Linked DNA regions of Hoeflea sp. 108. The protein of the gene in region 1 interacts with the protein of each later gene in a pairwise test. Links are inferred from orthologs where the notes say so. Each region holds a gene or a part of one and is shown on either strand. Other genes may lie near its edges.

What was found.
Region 2: the proteins of accC (region 1) and ribD interact in binary tests that used the Escherichia coli proteins (3 or more experiments, as listed by UniProt). The link is inferred for Hoeflea sp. 108 from one-to-one orthologs.

The regions. Positions count from the first base shown.
Region 1 is NZ_KB890024.1:2,142,097-2,147,953, reverse strand. The notes cover bases 1,104-3,950. They hold accC (acetyl-CoA carboxylase biotin carboxylase subunit), read left to right. Parts: upstream 1,104-1,778; coding sequence 1,779-3,122; downstream 3,123-3,950. Other genes in these bases: B015_RS33820 (DUF2155 domain-containing protein), read right to left, coding at 3,909-3,950; aat (leucyl/phenylalanyl-tRNA--protein transferase), read left to right, coding at 3,150-3,764; accB (acetyl-CoA carboxylase biotin carboxyl carrier protein), read left to right, coding at 1,281-1,760; aroQ (type II 3-dehydroquinate dehydratase), read left to right, coding at 1,104-1,253. In the rest of the region: B015_RS0110495 (DsbA family protein), read left to right, coding at 1-668; more of aroQ, read left to right, coding at 819-1,103; more of B015_RS33820, read right to left, coding at 3,951-4,478; B015_RS0110465 (NADH:ubiquinone oxidoreductase subunit NDUFA12), read right to left, coding at 4,666-5,064; B015_RS0110460 (hypothetical protein), read left to right, coding at 5,221-5,703; panB (3-methyl-2-oxobutanoate hydroxymethyltransferase), read left to right, coding at 5,838-5,857. UniProt on the Escherichia coli protein: This protein is a component of the acetyl coenzyme A carboxylase complex; first, biotin carboxylase catalyzes the carboxylation of the carrier protein and then the transcarboxylase transfers the carboxyl group to form malonyl-CoA.
Region 2 is NZ_KB890024.1:1,872,644-1,878,488, forward strand. What follows is about bases 1,481-4,315. They hold ribD (bifunctional diaminohydroxyphosphoribosylaminopyrimidine deaminase/5-amino-6-(5-phosphoribosylamino)uracil reductase RibD), read left to right. Parts: upstream 1,481-2,253; coding sequence 2,254-3,378; downstream 3,379-4,315. Other genes in these bases: glyA (serine hydroxymethyltransferase), read left to right, coding at 1,481-1,615; nrdR (transcriptional regulator NrdR), read left to right, coding at 1,786-2,250; B015_RS0108990 (riboflavin synthase), read left to right, coding at 3,378-3,995; B015_RS0108995 (6,7-dimethyl-8-ribityllumazine synthase), read left to right, coding at 4,110-4,315. Also shown: B015_RS0108970 (L,D-transpeptidase family protein), read left to right, coding at 1-135; more of glyA, read left to right, coding at 314-1,480; more of B015_RS0108995, read left to right, coding at 4,316-4,574; transcription antitermination factor NusB, read left to right, coding at 4,571-5,071; B015_RS0109005 (MFS transporter), read left to right, coding at 5,068-5,845. UniProt on the Escherichia coli protein: Converts 2,5-diamino-6-(ribosylamino)-4(3h)-pyrimidinone 5'-phosphate into 5-amino-6-(ribosylamino)-2,4(1h,3h)-pyrimidinedione 5'-phosphate.

The DNA.
Region 1 (5,857 bases):
CTGCAACCAATCTCGACCGCAAGCAGATCGAGACGATCGTGCGCGAGTACCTGCTCGACAATCCCGAGATGCTGCTCGAGATGCAGGGCGCGCTCGAGGCCAAGCAGAAGGAAGAGCAGCGCGTCGCCAATCTCGACGTGATCAAGCAGAACAAGGACGAAATCTTCAACTCGGCGTTCGATGGCATCGTCGGCAACCCCAATGGCAAGACCACCATCGTCGAGTTCTATGACTACAATTGCGGCTACTGCAAACGCGCCCAGGCCGACATGCACGCGCTGGTCAAGGCCGATCCCGAGCTGCGCTTCGTGCTCAAGGAATTCCCGATCCTCGGACCGGATTCCCAGAAGGCACATGTCGTGTCGATGGCCTTTCACAAGCTGATGCCGGAGAAGTATGGCGAGTTCCATGACAAGCTGCTCGGCGGCGAAGGCCGTGCCGGCGAAGCCCCTGCCATCAAGATCGCCCTCGAGCTCGGCGCCGACGAAGCCAAGCTGCGCGAGGCGATGAAGGACCCGGCAATCGTCGAGGCCTTCAACCGCACCTATGAGCTGGCCAACAAGCTGCAGATCAGCGGCACCCCGTCCTATGTGATCGGCAACGAGGTCGTGTTCGGCGCACTCGGTCAGGAAGTGCTGGCCGAGAAGATCGCAGCGGCCAAGGATTGACGAGCCGAGGCAACCCGCCGGAGGCATTTCGCCCAATGAGCCGTTGTGGACAGCGCAAGAAGTCGCTTGCGCTCTTTCCGCGACGGCTTATGCCGATTATAGAGGGTCCGCCGCGCCAGAGAGGATCTGGCGGGTGGAAAGGTCTGTAGCTTGAAAACGGTTTTCGTCCTCAACGGTCCGAACCTTAATCTCCTGGGCAAACGCGAGCCCGGGATTTATGGCGGCAAGACGCTTGCCGACATCGAGGCCGACTGCCATGCAGCAGCCGCCTCCCTCGGGCTTGCAGTCGATTTCCGCCAGTCGAACCATGAAGGCGTCCTGGTCGACTGGATCCACGAAGCCGGCGAAGAAGCCGCAGGCATCGTCTTGAATGCAGGCGCCTATACCCACACCTCGATCGCATTGCAGGATGCCATACGGGCCGTCTCTCCTCTGCCGGTCGCCGAGGTGCATCTTTCAAACATCCATGCCCGCGAGCCGTTCCGCCACAAATCGATGGTGGCGCCGGTTGCCGTGGGCATGATCTGCGGCTTCGGGCCGCTCGGATACACGCTGGCGCTGCAGGCGCTAGCCGCCCGGCTCTGACCGGAAACAGACAGAAAAGGCTTGAACATGGCGACGAAGAAGAACGATGGTTTTGACCAGCAGATCGTCCGCGACCTCGCAGGGATCCTGAACGACACCAACCTGACCGAGATCGAGGTCGAGCTCGGCGATCTGAAGGTCCGCGTGTCGCGCCAGTCCCAGGCCGTCCACGCCTACGCCGCGCCGGCGCCGCTTCCGGTCGCTGCGGCAGCAGCAGCCGTCAACTCCACCGCCGCAGCAGCGCCCGCGCCGGCAGCAGCCATCGACATCGCCAAGAACGCCGTGTCGTCGCCGATGGTGGGCACCGCCTACCTGGCTCCCTCGCCCGACGCCAAGCCGTTCATCGAGGTTGGCGCTACCGTCAAGGAAGGCCAGACACTTCTCATCATCGAGGCGATGAAGACCATGAACCAGATCCCCTCGCCGCGTTCGGGCAAGGTGACTGCGATCCTGATCGAAGACGCGCAGCCTGTCGAATTCGGCATGCCGCTCGTCGTTGTCGAGTAAGCCGGAAGGCTGCGCGCAATGTTCCAGAAAATCCTGATCGCCAATCGCGGCGAAATCGCGCTGAGAGTGCTGCGTGCGGCCAAGGAGCTCGGCATCAAGACGGTTGCCGTGCATTCCACCGCCGACGCCGACGCGATGCATGTGCGGCTTGCCGACGAAAGCGTCTGCATCGGACCGCCGCCGTCGCGCGACAGCTACCTCAACATTCATCAGATCGTCGCGGCCTGCGAGATCACGGGTGCGGACGCAGTCCATCCCGGCTATGGCTTCCTGGCCGAAAACGCCAAGTTCGCCGACATCCTGGCCGCGCACAACATCACCTTCATCGGTCCCACGGGCGACCACATCCGCATCATGGGCGACAAGATCGAGGCCAAGCGCACCGCAAAGCGTCTAGGCATCCCGGTCGTCCCCGGTTCGGACGGCGCCGTCACCGATGAAAAGGAAGCCAAGCGCATCGCGTCCGAGATCGGCTACCCGGTCATCATCAAGGCCTCGTCCGGCGGCGGCGGTCGCGGCATGAAGGTTGCCCTGACCGAGGCGGACATTGACGTGGCGCTGGCCACCGCGCGCTCGGAAGCGGGTGCCGCTTTCGGCGACGACGCCGTCTACATCGAGAAGTATCTGCAGAAGCCGCGCCACATCGAAGTTCAGATCTTCGGCGACGGCGCAGGCAAAGGCGTACACCTCGGCGAACGCGACTGCTCGCTGCAGCGCCGCCACCAGAAGGTCTGGGAAGAGGCCAACTCGCCTGCCCTGAACTCCGAGGAACGCACCCGCATCGGCGACATTTGCGCCAAGGCGATTGCCGATCTCGGCTACTCGGGTGCCGGCACGATCGAGTTCCTCTACGAGAACGGCGAATTCTATTTCATCGAAATGAATACGCGTCTTCAGGTCGAGCATACGATCACCGAAGCCATCACGGGCATCGACCTCGTGCACGAACAGATCCGTGTCGCTTCGGGCGGCGGTCTTTCGGTCACGCAGGATGACATCAAGTTCAACGGCCACGCCATCGAATGCCGCATCAACGCCGAGGATCCGCGTACTTTTGCGCCCTCACCCGGCACGATCACGCATTTCCACACTCCCGGCGGCCTCGGCATCCGTGTCGATTCGGGCGTCTATTCCGGCTACAAGATCCCGCCCTACTACGACAGCCTGATCGGCAAGTTGATCGTCCACGGCCGCAACCGCGTCGAGTGCATGATGCGTCTCAGGCGCGCGCTGGACGAATTCGTGGTAGATGGTGTCAAGACGACGTTGCCGCTGTTCCGTGATCTCGTGGGCAACCCCGATATCGCCAATGGCGACTACGACATCCACTGGCTGGAAAAATACCTCGCCAAAAGCGAGTAGGCCCAAAGCGAGTAGATTGGGGGTCACATGACCCGACCCTATGCGCCCGGCTTCGGCATACCTACGGACCTTCTCCTGAAGGCCTATGCGTCGGGCGTCTTTCCCATGGCCGAAAGCGCCTCTGACCCGGAAGTCTTCTGGGTCAGGCCGGAGACGCGCGGCGTCATCCCGCTCGACAGCTTCCACATCCCCCACAGCCTGGCCCGTACCATCAGGCGCGGCCATTTCGAAATCCGCGTCAACAGCGACTTCGAAGGCACCATCGACGCCTGCGCGGAGAAGCGCTCGGGCCGCCTGTCGACCTGGATCAATGGGCCGATCCGCGAAGCCTATACGCGGCTGAACAGGATGGGCAACGCCCACTCGGTGGAAGCGTGGCGCGACGGCCATCAGGTCGGCGGGCTCTATGGCGTGTCGCTTGGCCGGGCCTTCTTCGGCGAAAGCATGTTCTCGCGCGAGACCGACGCATCCAAGGTCTGCCTGGTCCATCTCGTCGAACGGCTCCGCGAACACCACTTCGTGCTGCTCGACACGCAATTCACCACCGACCACCTGAAGCGCTTCGGCGCAGTCGACGTGCCGCGTGGAAAATACGAGAAGATGCTGGCTGATGCGATTACCGGCGAAGCATCTTTCGACTGAGTTCTTACTCCATGGCAGGGCTATCTTGCCGGTGATGGATGAAGCGCAATATCCCCGGCGTTGAGCAGACGCAGGCCGGTATGACGCAGCGGCCGCCTGCCGCTCACGCGCCGACGTCAGCCTGGAACACCGAATAGAACGGGATCAGTTGGTCTTGGCGGCCTGTGGCGCCGGCACTTCGGACTTCTGCTTGCAGCCCTTGAGCCAGACGTCATAGACGGCGTGCTCGACGGCGTTGAGGCCGGGGCTTTCTGCAAACATCCAGCCGGTGAAGATGCGTCGGATCTTGCGGTCGAGGGTGATCTCGTCGACCTCGACGAAGGAGTCGGTCTTGGGCTCCTCGCTCTCGGGGCGCGAGTAGCAGACGCGCGGTGTCACCTGCAGGGCGCCGAACTGCACCGTCTCGTCGACATAGACGTCGAAGGTGATGATGCGGCCGGTGATCTTGTCGATGCCGGCGAATTCGGCGACCGGGTTCTTGATGCGCTGAGCCTGGGTGGTCTTGGGCGCAGGGGTCACCTGGGGTGCTGGAGCCGCCTGGGGCTGCTGCTGGTCGGGCGCGGCCTGGGTGTCGTCGAGAGCCGGCAGATCGTCCATGCCCTCGGCCGGCATTTCCTCACTCGGAAAGGCCTGCGGGTCAAGCGGCAGACGCTGGATGCTGTCCTGGGCTGCCGCGTGGCCGAGGCCGGCACACAGTGCCATTGCCGCAAGCAAGGCTTTCGCCTTCGATCTTCCGTCCGACGAAGCCCGGCCAAGAAATGTCATACAGTCGTTACCGCAGTTGCGTCCCAGGGGTGTCCACCCGTGATTCCCATCCGGCCAAAGCTAGTCGCCCCGTGCCGATGGGCAAAGCAGTTAGACGCCAATTGTGGCGACAAATGTCCGCGCCGACGATCTCTGTTCAGGAGCCGGGCGTCCAAGCGTCGTAGTCGCCGGTGACCTGCGGGCGATGTTCGTTGCCGAGCACCGAGCCCTTGGGGCGGTAGGCGGCAGCCGTACCGGTCAGGTTGGGCTGGTGCGGCTTCTGCCAGTCGCGCGGAATATAGTTGTCCTGCGTGGGAGCCACGTCGACGCGATGATGCATCCAGCCGTGCCAGCCGGGCGGAATCAACGAGGCTTCGGAATAGCCCTTGTAGATAACCCAGCGGCGCGTGCGGCCTTCCGAGTCCTTGCCGCCCTCGTAGTAGGTGTTGCCGAACTCATCCTGGCCAACCTTGGTGCCTTTGCGCCAGGTGTGGAAGCGCGTGCCAAGGGTCTGGCCGTTCCACCAGGTGAAAAACTGGACAAGGAAATTCTTCATCGGGTCCTCGCGACAGGCGCGTCGAATGTTTCCTGCTTATGGCGTCAGGCCGAGGCGAACGCAAGCATTTAGACGCCCGTTCATGGCCGCTGCGACGATTGGCAGGCGGCGTTTCACAACCTAGTGTTCGCCGTGAGCCCCGCCGGGAGTGCCGCCATGTCGTTCATGCAGATTCTCGAAATGCTGAGCATGCTGGTGACCATCATCGGCCTGCCGCTCGCCATCTTCATCTTCGTCTACGAACAGCGCAAAGCGCGCATCAACGAAGAGGAAGAGATCTACCAGATGCTGGCGGACGGCTACACAAACTTCCTGACGCTGTCGCTCGATCAATCCGACCTCTACCTGCAGTCGCATGCAGCGACGAAAGGGCTGACCGACGAGCAGCGTGACCGGCTGCTCGCCATGTTCGCCATCCTCGTTGCCCTGTTCGAGCGGGCCTATCTCGTCGCCTATGAGCCGAACATGCCCGAGCGCCGCAAGCGCCGCTGGGCATCATGGGAGGATTTCATCCGCGAGTGGTGCCGACGCGAGGATTTCCGCGCCGCCCTGCCCCAACTGCTCCCCGGCGAAGACCCTGAATTCGCCGTCTATATCGGTCGGATCGCCACCGAGGAGGCAGCGCGAGCGTCGTCCTGATGGACGATGTCATCTCGCAACTGCTCACGTTTTGATCTCGCACTTGCAAAATCATTAGCCGGTCCGTAATGGATTCCGGCCCGCTTGGGCTCTCGGACTGGCTTAGGCCGGAACCGGTCGAGGGAGGAAAAGACATGGCTTCCGACGCGCCAGC
Region 2 (5,845 bases), 270 kb from region 1 along the record:
CCCGTCACCAACCCGGTTCCGGTTTATTTCACCTATGTCTCTGCCTGGTCCACCGGAGATGGCGTCGTGCAGTTCCGCGACGACATCTATGGCCGCGACGGCGTCGACGAGCTGCAGATCACTTCGGCGCTCTGAGCCGACGCACAAGATGCAAAAAAGGCCGCCTTCGGGCGGCCTTTTTTGTTGCTGGCCGAAATGCGACCACGAAATTTCGCAGCCTACGTGGCGACGCTGGGGCAAGTATGTTAATTGCCCGCCGAACCTCCCCGATGCCCCTCCGGATCATTGTCCGGACCAGCAAGGATCAGAACCGATGGCAGCTTCGAAACACCTCGAATCCTTCTTTGGAACCCCGCTTTCGGAGGTGGATCCGGAGATCTTCGGCTCGATTCGCAATGAGCTTGGTCGCCAGCGCCATGAGATCGAGCTGATCGCTTCTGAGAACATCGTCTCTCGCGCTGTGCTCGAGGCTCAGGGCTCGATCATGACGAACAAATATGCCGAGGGTTATCCGGGCAAGCGCTACTACGGCGGCTGCCAGTTCGTAGACGTTGCCGAGGAGCTCGCCATCGAGCGCGCCAAGAAGCTGTTCGGCTGCAACTTCGCCAACGTCCAGCCGAATTCCGGCAGCCAGATGAACCAGGCGGTGTTCCTGGCGCTGCTGCAGCCGGGCGACACCTTCATGGGTCTCGACCTCAATTCGGGCGGTCACCTGACCCACGGCTCGCCAGTCAACATGTCCGGCAAGTGGTTCAAGGTCGTCTCCTACGGCGTCCGCAAGGACGACCACCTGCTCGACATGGACGAGGTTGCGCGCCTGGCCCGCGAAACCAAGCCGAAGCTGATCCTTGCCGGCGGCACGGCCTATTCGCGCATCTGGGACTGGAAGCGCTTCCGCGAGATCGCCGACGAGATCGGCGCCTATCTGATGGTCGACATGGCCCACATTGCTGGCCTCGTCGCCGCCGGCGTGCATCCGTCGCCGCTGCCGCATGCGCATGTCGTCACCACAACCACACACAAGTCGCTGCGCGGCCCGCGCGGCGGCATGATCCTCACCAACGATGAGGATATCGCCAAGAAGGTCAATTCGGCCGTGTTCCCCGGCTTGCAGGGCGGCCCGCTGATGCACGTCATCGCCGCCAAGGCCGTCGCCTTCGGCGAAGCGCTCAAGCCCGAGTTCAAGACTTATGCCGAAAACATCGTCGCCAACTCGAAGGCGCTTGCCGAGAGCCTCAAGGCCACCGGCCTCGACATCGTCTCGGGCGGTACCGACAACCATCTGATGCTGGTCGACCTGCGTCCCAAGAATGCCACCGGAAAGCGCGCCGAGGCAGCCCTTGGCCGCGCCAACATCACCTGCAACAAGAACGGCATCCCCTTCGACCCGGAGAAGCCCTTTGTCACCTCGGGCGTTCGCCTCGGCACGCCGGCCGGCACGACCCGCGGCTTCGGCACGGCCGAATTCCGCGAGATTGGCCAGCTGATTGCCGAAGTGCTCGACGGCCTCAAGGTCGCGAACTCGGATGAAGGCAACGCCGCCGTCGAGGCTGCCGTGAAGCAGAAGGTTGTCGCCCTGACCGAGCGTTTCCCGCTTTATCCCTATCTGGGGTAAGCTGACGCATCGGCCCGAAGATCGGAATCGGTTTTCGGAAAGCACGACTGAGGCCACAAAGGCCTTCACAATTTGAAGCCCTATGCCGGTCATCCCGGCATAGGGCTTCTGCTTTTCGGGATCATGCATTAAGCCTTTCCCGGTCGAGGATTCGAAAGACAAGGCCGAACATGCGTTGCCCCTATTGCCAGTCTGAAGACACGCAGGTGAAGGACTCCCGTCCCGCCGAGGATGGGGCCGCGATCCGCAGGCGCCGCATCTGCCCGGTCTGCGGAGGGCGCTTCACCACATTCGAGCGCGTCCAGCTGCGCGATCTCGTCGTGCTCAAGAAGTCCGGCCGCAAGGTGCCGTTCGACCGCGACAAGCTTGCCCGCTCGGTCGAGATCGCCGTGCGCAAGCGCAATGTCGACCCCGAGCGCATCGAGCGCGCCGTCACCGGCATCGTTCGCCAGCTCGAAAGCTCGGGCGAGAGCGAGATTCCCTCGGGCGAGATCGGCCGGCTGGTCATGGAGGCGCTGAAGTCGCTCGATGACGTCGCCTATGTGCGTTTTGCCTCCGTCTACCGCAATTTCCGCGAGGCCAAGGACTTCCACGAGGTGCTTGGTGAGCTCAAGGGCGACGAGGACGCCGGTTGAACCATGGCCGGTAGCGTCACTGCTGAGCAGGATCTCGTCGATCGGCGCTTCATGGCCGCCGCGATCCGCTTGTCTCGCCGCAATCTCGGCCTGACCTCAACGAATCCTTCCGTAGGCACTCTGATCGTCCGCGATGACGGCAACGGCCCCGTCATCGTCGGATGTGGCGTCACCGCCGTCGGCGGTCGTCCGCATGCCGAGCCGCAGGCGCTTGCCGATGCCGGTGAGCTGGCACGCGGCGCCACAGCCTATGTGACGCTCGAACCTTGTGCTCATCATGGCCGCACCCCGCCTTGCGCCAATGCGTTAGTCGACGCCGGCATCGCCCGCGTCGTCGGCGCGGCCAGCGATCCCGACACGCGCGTTTCCGGCAAGGGTTATGCCATCCTGCGCTCCGCCGGCATCGAGGTGCGCGAGCGCGTCCTGGCCGCCGAGGCTGCCGATCAGCTGGCCGGTTATCTGAATCGATCCGTCAACAAGCGCCCGGAAGTGATTCTGAAGCTTGCGCTTTCGGCCGACGGCATGATCGGCAGGCGCGGCGCGGGCCAGATCGCGATAACGGGCGAGATCGCCCGCCGGCAGGTCCACGTCATGCGCGCCGAATGCGATGCGATCCTGATCGGCATCGGCACTGCCATCGCCGACAATCCCGAGCTTACCGTCCGCCTGCCTGGCCTGCGCACGCGCTCGCCTGCACGCATCGTGCTCGACAGGCTTGTTCGCCTGCCGGTCACCTCGAAGCTGGCGATGTCGGCAAGGGATGTTCCGGTGCTCGTCGCTGCCTGTTCGGAGGGCGACGCCCCAAACAAGGCTGCCCTTGAGCGGTTGGGCGTAAAGTTCCTGGCGACCGAGAGCTTTGACGGCCGCGTCGCCTTGCCCGAGCTGCTCGAGGATCTGGCCAGCAAGGGCATGTCACGCATCATCGTCGAAGGCGGCGCCGATACGGCGCGTGCCTTCCTCGACGAGGGACTGGTCGACCGCATCGCGCTGTTCTACGGCCCGGAAGCCATCGGCACCGATGGCATTGCAGCACCCATCGGGCGAGACCATATACCGGCAGGGTTCAGCCTGGTGCGCGAGGCGCGCTTCGGCGAGGACATCTTTGCCGAATGGATAAGGGAAATCTGATGTTTACCGGTATCGTCACCGATGTGGGGACCGTTGCGTCCGCCGTTCCGCTCGACCAGGGCGTCCGCCTGCGCATCGACACCGTCTACGACCCCAAGACGATCGATATCGGCGCGTCGATCGCCTGCTCCGGCGTATGCCTGACCGTCGTCACCCTGCCGGAAGACACCTCCAATGCCCGCTGGTTCGAGGTCGAAGCATGGGAAGAGGCGCTGCGCCTGACCACGGCCAGCGACTGGCAGGCCGGGCGGAAGATCAATCTCGAACGCGCCCTCAAGATCGGCGACGAGCTCGGCGGCCACATTGTTTCGGGCCATGTCGATGGCATGGCCGAGATCGTCTCACGCGAAGACGAGGGCGAGGCGGTACGCTTCAGACTTGAAGCCCCGCGCGAATTGGCCAGGTTCATCGCGCCCAAGGGCTCGGTGGCACTCGACGGCACCTCGCTGACCGTCAACAAGGTCGAGGGCACCCGCTTCGACGTACTGTTGATCCACCATTCGCTCCAGGTCACGACCTGGGGAGAGCGCAAGGTCGGCGACCGGGTGAACATCGAGATCGACACCATGGCTCGCTATGCGGCGCGGCTGGCCGAGGCTGCGAAGGAAGGGCTCTGAGGGCAGGGGCGGCCCCGCGGTCATGGACCAGCAGTTTCCTTATGTGGTCATTAACACTTCGCTTGCGAACTCCCCCGGTTCGGCCTAATTGACCGGCTCTGCCGGAGATCGAACATGGCCAATGACAAGCAACTGAAGCTCCTCATCATCGAGGCGCGCTTCTACGACGACCTCGCCGACGCCCTTCTGGACGGCGCCAAGGCCGCGTTGAGCGAAGCCGGCGCTTCTTATGATGTGGTGACCGTGCCCGGCGCTCTGGAGATTCCGGCCGTGATTTCCTTCGCGCTCGACGCAGCTGACGACGAAGGTACCGAATATGACGGCTATGTCGCGCTCGGCACCGTCATCCGCGGCGAGACCTATCATTTCGACATCGTCGCCAACGAATCCTGCCGCGCCCTGATGGACCTCTCGGTCGCCGAGTCGATCGCTGTGGGCAACGGCATCCTGACAACCGAGAACGAAGAGCAGGCCTGGGCGCGCGCGCGCCGCAGCGAAGGCGACAAGGGCGGCTTTGCCGCGCGCGCCGCACTCACCATGATCGCCCTGCGCGAGAAACTTGGAGCGGCCCGATCGTGACCTCTTCCGAAGGCAAGGACCAGCCAGTCGTCCGCCACGCCAACAAGCGTGGCGCAGCCCGTCTTGCCGCCGTGCAGGCGCTCTACCAGATGGACGTGGCCGGCAGCGGCCTGCTCGAAATCACCGCTGAATACGAGGCGTTCCGCCTCGGCAAGGAAGTCGACGGGGCGCTCTACCGTGAAGCCGATGCCCAGTGGTTCCGCGCCATCCTTGCCGGCGTCGTCGAGAATCAGAAGTTCGTCGACCCTGTCATCCGCGAGTCGCTGACCGAGGACTGGCCGCTGTCGCGCCTCGATTCCACTTTGCGCGCTATCCTGCGCGCCGGTGTATTCGAGCTGATGAAGCGCCAGGATGTTCCGGTTGCGGTGATCGTCTCGGAATATGTCGACATCGCCAAGGCTTTCTACGTCGATGACGAGCCCAAGCTCGTCAACGCAGTGCTCGACCGCGTCTCTCGCAAGCTGCGCGGCGAAGGAAAGGGCAAAGACGCATTATGACCGGTGGCGAACGCGAAGCGCGGCGAACTGCCTATATCTTCGCCGCATCGCAGGCCATTATCGGCTCAGCTGCTCCCATTTCCTTCTCCATCGGCGGTCTCGCCGGCTACTATCTGCTCGGCGACGACAAGTCGCTGGCAACGCTTCCCATCACCGGCTTCAGCCTCGGCCTGGCGCTCGGCGCCCTGCCGGCAGCCGCCATCATCCGCGCCATCGGGCAGCGCAGCGGCTTCATGTTCGGCACCGCCGTCACGGCAGCTGGCGGCGCCATCGCCACGCTCGCGCTGTTCCGCGCCGAGTTCTGGCTGTTCGTTTTCGGCCTGCTGCTGCTCGGCGCAGGCGGCGCCTTCGTCCAGCAGTTCCGCTTTGCAGCTGCCGACAACGCGCCGCCCGAATTCAAGGCCAACGCCATCTCCTTCGTGCTGGCAGGCGGTATCATCACCGCCATCGTCGGGCCGCAGATCGTCATTTTCACGCGCGAGATGTTTGCGCCGGTCATGTTCGCCGGCTCCTTCGCCTCGATCATCGGCCTGGCTGCAGTCGGCGCCATCATCCTCTCCTTCCTGCGGGTCAAGGAACCTGCGCAGGGCCATGAGGCCGCATCCGATGCCGGCGCGCGGCCGCTGATGGAAATCATTTCCGAGCCGCGCTTCGCCGCGGCACTCACCTGTGCCGTCGGCAGCTATGCGCTGATGACCTTCATCATGACCGGTGCGCCGCTCGCCATGGTCGGCTGCGGCTTCTCGCCCGACGAGGCGACTTTGGGCATCTCCT